Regions from separate parts of the Pseudomonas sp. H3_D04 genome, predicted to be linked through region 1. Evidence: predicted binding sites of a transcription regulator. Region 1 holds the regulator's gene; the other holds the start of a gene.
The links. Region 1 encodes FliA, which starts transcription of late flagellar genes. Its sites were predicted from a motif close to CTAAAGTTTNNNNNNNNNNNGCCGNTAA; they were not measured.

Region 1 (3,464 bases):
GATCAACCGATGCGTTCGAAAATCTTCTCGATTTTTTCTTTCAACGCCTGGGCCGTAAAGGGTTTGACCACATAGCCGTTAACACCGGCCTGGGCTGCTTCGATAATCTGCTCGCGCTTGGCTTCGGCGGTCACCATCAGCACCGGCAGGTGCTTGAGCTTTTCATCGGCGCGCACGTGACGCAGCAGATCGATACCGGTCATGCCAGGCATGTTCCAGTCCGTTACCAGAAAGTCGATGCTCCCGCTGTTGAGAACCGGAATGGCAGTAGTGCCATCGTCGGCCTCGACCGTGTTGGTGAACCCAAGGTCACGCAACAGGTTTTTTATGATCCGCCGCATCGTTGAGAAGTCATCAACGATGAGGATTTTCATGTTCTTGTCCAATTCGACCTCCAAGCAGTCTTAAACGCGCCCAGCACCTGGACGCGCCATTTCAATCAATCCGGCAATGCACTCGATGACTGTCTGGAGCACAACAGATCGCGACCGGTGCAGTTCAACACCCCACCGGCCTCGTTCGCAGTGCCCCCACACTGCCTTCAGCGCGCTCGCCACTCCCCCAAACGCCCCCGCAAACGGGCCGCGCACTGGCTATGTAACTGGCTGACCCGCGATTCGCTGACCCCCAGGACCTCACCGATTTCCTTGAGGTTCAGCTCTTCGTCGTAGTACAGCGCCAACACCAGTCGCTCACGCTCCGGCAAATTGGCAATCGCGTCCGCCAGCGCGGCCTGGAAGCGTTCATCTTCCAGATCGCGTGACGGCTCCAGATGTGCACTCGCGCCATCCTCGTGCAGCCCTTCGTGTTCGCCGTCCTGCAACAGATCGTCGAAACTGAATAACCGGCTGCCCAGGGTGTCGTTCAAAATCCCGTAATAATCGTCGAGACTCAATTGGAGTTCGGCCGCAACTTCATGATCTTTAGCGTCACGACCGGTTTTAGCTTCAATCGAGCGAATTGCGTCACTGACCATGCGGGTATTGCGGTGAACCGAGCGTGGCGCCCAGTCACCCTTGCGCACTTCATCGAGCATCGCGCCGCGGATTCGAATGCCCGCGTACGTCTCGAAACTCGCGCCTTTGCTGGCGTCATATTTGGTCGATACTTCCAGCAGGCCGATCATCCCGGCCTGGATCAGGTCTTCAACCTGAACACTGGCCGGCAGACGGGCCAGCAAGTGGTAAGCAATGCGTTTGACCAGTGGCGCGTAACGCTCGATCAGCTCGTACTGCGCGTCACGTGCCGACTTCTTGTAGAGGTTGTAGCCACTGGCTGTCATAGGACGGGTCCTGCGGTCTGTTGCACGAGGCGCTCGACGAAAAACTCCAGGTGCCCACGCGGGTTGGCAGGCAGCGGCCAGGTGTCAACCTTCTGCGCGATGGCCTTGAACGCCAGGGCGCATTTGGAACGCGGGAAGGCTTCGTAGACGGCACGCTGTTTCTGCACGGCCTTGCGCACGCTTTCGTCGTAAGGCACCGCGCCGACGTATTGTAAGGCGACGTCAAGGAAACGGTCCGTGACCTTGGTCAACTTGGCGAACAGGTTGCGACCTTCCTGCGGGCTCTGGGCCATGTTGGCCAGGACGCGGAAGCGGTTCATGCCGTAATCGCGGTTCAGCAGTTTGATCAGCGCGTAGGCGTCGGTGATCGAGGTCGGCTCGTCGCACACCACCAGCAAGACCTCTTGCGCTGCGCGGACGAAACTGACTACCGAGTCACCAATACCTGCAGCGGTGTCGATCACCAAGACATCGAGGTTGTCGCCGATATCGCTGAAGGCCTGGATCAGGCCGGCGTGCTGAGCCGGGCTCAGATGAACCATGCTCTGTGTGCCGGACGCGGCCGGGACAATGCGAATACCGCCGGGGCCCTGCAACAGAACGTCGCGCAGCTCACAGCGGCCTTCGATCACGTCGGCCAGGGTACGTTTGGGTGTCAGCCCCAAGAGGACGTCGACGTTCGCCAGCCCCAGATCGGCGTCCAGCAGCATGACGCGCCGGCCGAGCTCAGCTAGAGCCAGGGACAAGTTCACTGACACGTTAGTCTTCCCGACGCCACCTTTGCCGCCGGTCACCGCGATCACCTGTACGGGATGCATGCTGCCCATGTTATTTCTTTACCTTGTCTTGCATAGACGGAGGCCACATTACTGGCTGCGCGCTCAATAACTGAACAATGCATGGCAGACCATCGATGTAGGTACAAAAACGGTTCATTAGCACCTCAGCCAACCTGCTTGGTCGGGCTGTGGTAAATATCAGCGAACATGTCAGCCATGGCTTCTTCGCTGGGTTCTTCTTGCATTTGCACGCTGACGGCACGACTGACCAACTGATGACGACGCGGCAGATGCAAATCATCCGGAATACGCGGGCCATCGGTCAGGTAAGCCACCGGCAATTCATGACTGATCGCCAGGCTCAACACCTCGCCCAGACTTGCCGTTTCATCCAGTTTAGTCAGGATGCAGCCAGCGAGCCCGCAGCGCTTGTAACTATGATAAGCGGCCGTTAGAACCTGTTTCTGGCTGGTGGTTGCCAGAACCAGATAATTTTTTGACTTGATGCCCCGTCCGGCCAGGCTTTCGAGCTGCATACGCAGGGCTGGATCGCTGGCCTGGAGGCCGGCGGTATCGATCAACACCACGCGCTTGCGCAGCAAGGGGTCCAGCGCCTGCACCAGAGATTGGCCCGGATCGACGTGGGTTACCGACACGTTGAGAATCCGGCCCAGGGTCTTCAATTGTTCCTGAGCACCGATACGGTAGCTGTCCATGCTCACCAGCGCGATGTTTTGCGCGCCGTATTTGAGCACGTAGCGGGCCGCGAGCTTGGCCAGGGTGGTGGTCTTGCCCATGCCGGCAGGGCCGACCATGGCAATCACGCCGCCCTCTTCCAGTGGTTCGACTTCCGGTGTGGCAATCATCCGTGCCAGGTGCGCCAGTAACATGCGCCAGGCCTGACGGGGTTCGTCAATGTCGGTAATCATCGCCAGCAAGTCGCGGGACAACGGGCCGGACAGGCCGATGCGTTGCAAGCGACGCCAAAGATTGGCCTGGGCTGGACGGCTGCCTTGCAGCTGATTCCAGGCCAGGGAGCCGAGTTGTACTTCCATCAATTCGCGCAGGCTGTTGAGTTCGAAACGCATCGAATCGAACGCCCGCGGATCGACGCCGCCAGCGGCAGGTGCCGGGGCTGGTGCCGAGCGACGAGGTTCGGCATACGTCGGCTCGATCAGCGGCTCGGCGGCGGTCAACGGCAGGCCGGCGAACAATTGGCGATTGGTGGTCTTGTCGCCTTCGCCTTCGGTTTCGCCTTCGCCACGCAGGCTCAATTCGGCCTGAGCGGTAACGATCCGCGACTGGGTCTTGCGCAGCTCATCCTCGAGTTCCATGTTCGGAACACGCGGGGCCAGCGCCGACAATTTGTAATCCAGGGCAGCCGTCAGCTCGACACCACCGGC
Region 2 (3,464 bases), 1.4 Mb from region 1:
CGCGGTATTTGTAGCCCGAATACACCGCCGCACCGACCATGGTCGGCATCGCCAGAAAGAACGAGAACTCGGTGGCCGTCTTGCGCGACAACCCGAACAGCAAGCCGCCGATGATGGTCGAGCCGGAACGCGAGGTCCCGGGAATCATGGCCAGGCACTGGGCGAAACCGACTTTCAAGGCATCTTTCCAGGTAATTTCGTCGACAGTGTGGGCATGCACTTCATGCTGACGCTGCTCCGCCCACAACATCACGATCCCGCCCACGACCAAGGCCGTGGCCACGGTGATCGGGTTGAACAGGTATTCGTGGATGAGATCGGCAAAAATCACCCCCAATACCACCGCAGGCAGGAAAGCGATCAACAGGTTGGCGGTAAAACGCCGGGCGTTTGGTTGTGTCGGCAAACCGACGACCACGTCGAAGATCTTTCGGCGAAATTCCCACACCACCGCCAGGATCGCCCCGAGCTGGATAATGATGTTGAAAGCCATCGCGCGTTCGCCACCGAAGTTGAGCAAGTCCGCGACTATGATTTGGTGACCGGTACTGGAAATGGGCAAAAATTCCGTCAGCCCTTCTACAACCCCTAAAATCAATGCCTGCAAGGCGGTCCAAAGTTCCATCAATCCCCCAAAGGCGATGCGCCAAGGCATGCCCCATTAGTTTTTTAAGCGTTCACCGCGCCAAGCGTAGCTGAAGTCCCGCGCGCAAAGGATCCAGACGGAGCCGTAAAAACTCCGTGAAAAATCAACTTGGATTCAGGTTTTTCCGCGCGGGGCCGAAATCCTATCAGACAAGCCCCGATAACGCTGCCGCGTAATGAGACTTGGGTCGTATAGGCCCGACCGGCAAAGCGTGGTTGGATGCTGGCAATCGTTTATTACAAGAAAAAGAAATCGGAGTGACAGCGTTATGAACAGCTTGCGCAGTGTGTCGATCAGCCGACGCTTGTGGCTCATCTTGATTGTGTCGGTATTGATGTTGTTGACGTTGGGCGTGTTGATGCTCAAGCAGATCCATACCGATCTATACCAGGCAAAAGCCCAGAAAACCCAGCACGTAGTGCAGACCGCCAGCGGCATTCTGACTTACTACCACGGCCTGGAAACCGCCGGCACACTCACCCGCGATGCCGCGCAGAAGCAGGCACTGACCGCCGTGCGCGGGCTGCGTTATGACCAGAACGACTATTTCTGGATCAACGACCTGACGCCGGTGATGGTGATGCACCCGGCCAACCCCAAACTCGATGGGCAAAACCTCTCGGCGATCCGCGACCCGGACGGTTTTGCGCTGTTCAACGAAATGGTGGCCGTCGCCAAGGCCAAAGGCGCCGGTACGGTCAACTACCGCTGGCCTAAGCCGGGCGCCAGCGACCCGGTCGGGAAAACCTCCTACGTCAAATTGTTCGAACCTTGGGGCTGGGTGATCGGTTCGGGCGTGTACATCGATGACATGCAGGCCGAGTTCTACGGCCAGGTCTGGAAGGCTTCGTTCGTCGGCCTGGTGATTGCGCTGATCATGGCGTTGCTGGTGATCATGATCGCTCGCAGCATCGTGCGACCGCTTCAGGACACGGTGAACGCCATGGCCAACATCGCCAGCGGCGAAAGCGACCTGACCCGCAACCTCGACACCCATGGCCAGGATGAAGTCACGCAACTGGCCCGGCACTTCAATGCCTTCACTGCCAAACTGCGAGGGGTGATCAGCGAGCTGCAAGTGTCCGCGAGCGCCCTGGGCCAGTCGTCCAGTGAACTGGGCAATGACGCCGCCCAGGCCCAGCAACGCAGTCAGCAACAGTCCCAGCAGATGGAGCTGGTGGCGACCGCGATCAACGAAGTGACTTACGGTGTGCAGGACGTGGCCAAGAATGCCGAGCATGCGGCCAGCGAAATGCGCGATGCCGAATCCCAGGCGCAGCAGGGGCAGATCAATATTGATGGCAGCTTGCAGCAGATCGACAAACTGTCCGGCACCATCGATCAAGCCGTGGAAGTGATTCGCACACTGGCCGCTGAAAGCACCCAGATTGGCAGTGTCCTGGAGGTGATCCGCTCCATCGCCGAGCAAACCAACCTGCTGGCACTCAACGCCGCCATCGAGGCTGCCCGCGCCGGTGAACAAGGCCGTGGCTTTGCGGTGGTGGCCGATGAAGTGCGCCTGTTGGCCCAGCGTACCCAGAAGTCCACGGCGGAGATCCAGTCGATGATCGAGCGCCTGCAGACTCACTCCGAAGCGGCGGTGAAAGTGATCGGCGACAGCAGTCGAGCCTCGCAACTGACCATCGAACAGGCCGGTCTGGCCGGCGCCAGCCTCAATGCCATCGGCCAGGCGCTGCGCAACCTCAACGGGCTGAACGCATCAATCGCCAGTGCAACCCTGCAGCAAGCCCATGTGGTGGAAGACATCAATCAGAACGTCACCCAGGCGGCAGGCTTGTCCCACAGCACTGCGCTGGCGGCCGAGCAATCGAGTGTGGCCAGCGTTCGGCTCAAGGACTTGAGCGAGCAGGTTAACAGCCTGCTCAAACAGTTCCGCGTGTAAAAGCAGACACAGAACCCTGTGGCGAGGGGGCCTGCTCCCGCTGGGCCGCGAAGCGGCCCTGAATAGGCAATCCCGTTTTTTCAGGTAAACCGCGATAGCGCCTTTGCGACTGCTTCGCAGCCGAGCGGGAGCAAGCTCCCTCGCCACAAGTGTGCGTCAGACGCCAGTTTCGGGTTGCTAACGCATTTGCCTTCTCTCTGGGTACAATCCGCCCCCCTCTTTCGTTTTCACCAAGGAACCTCCATGTCCGGGCTTGAACTGTTTGCCGCCACCCTCGGCGTGATCGCCGTCTGGTTGACGGTCAAACAGAACCCCTGGTGCTGGCCGATCGGCCTGGTCATGGTGCTGCTTTATAGCTGGATCTTTTTTGAAGTGAAGCTGTATTCGGACATGCTCCTGCAAGTGATCTACGCCGCGCTGCAGCTCTACGGCTGGTGGCAATGGACCCGCGCGGGCGAAGCCAATAGCGGCCGGCAGGTCAGTCGGCTTGAGAGCAAATCGATCGCTGCGGGCCTTGCGGCCGGTGCCATCGGCAGTCTGCTGCTGGGCGCCGCCATGGCTCACTGGACAGATGCCGCGCAGCCCTGGCTTGATGCTGCGCTGACCGGTTTCAGCCTTGTGGCGCAGTTATGGATGGCGCAAAAACGCGTGCAGTGCTGGCCGTTGTGGGTCGTCCTTGATGTGATTTTCGTCGGACTGTTCCTTTATAAAGGCATGTACCTGACTGCTGCCCTCTATGCGTTGTTCCTGTTGCTTGCCGTACAAGGCTGGCGTGAATGGCGCGCCGACCCGGCTCTGCGCGCATGAAAGTGCTGGTGCTCGCGGGCCCTGAATCCAGCGGTAAAAGCTGGCTTTCGGGCGAGATTCACGCCAATTTTGGCGGCATATTAGTCAATGAGTACGTTCGCCACTTTA

Region 2: AB4N91_RS11415 (methyl-accepting chemotaxis protein) is a predicted target of FliA. The motif match lies at 760-787, and genes of this name have one in related genera.

What each region holds. Positions count from the first base shown of each region.
Region 1 is NZ_CP162801.1:1,081,279-1,084,742, reverse strand. Features, by position in the region: gene AB4N91_RS05200 (chemotaxis response regulator CheY) at 3-374, opposite strand; gene fliA (RNA polymerase sigma factor FliA) at 542-1,282, opposite strand; gene fleN (flagellar synthesis regulator FleN) at 1,279-2,109, opposite strand; gene flhF (flagellar biosynthesis protein FlhF) at 2,226-3,464, opposite strand, start outside.
Region 2 is NZ_CP162801.1:2,439,751-2,443,214, reverse strand. Features, by position in the region: gene AB4N91_RS11420 (undecaprenyl-diphosphate phosphatase) at 1-625, opposite strand, end outside; gene AB4N91_RS11415 (methyl-accepting chemotaxis protein) at 915-2,549, shown strand; gene pnuC (nicotinamide riboside transporter PnuC) at 2,793-3,356, shown strand; gene AB4N91_RS11405 (AAA family ATPase) at 3,353-3,464, shown strand, end outside.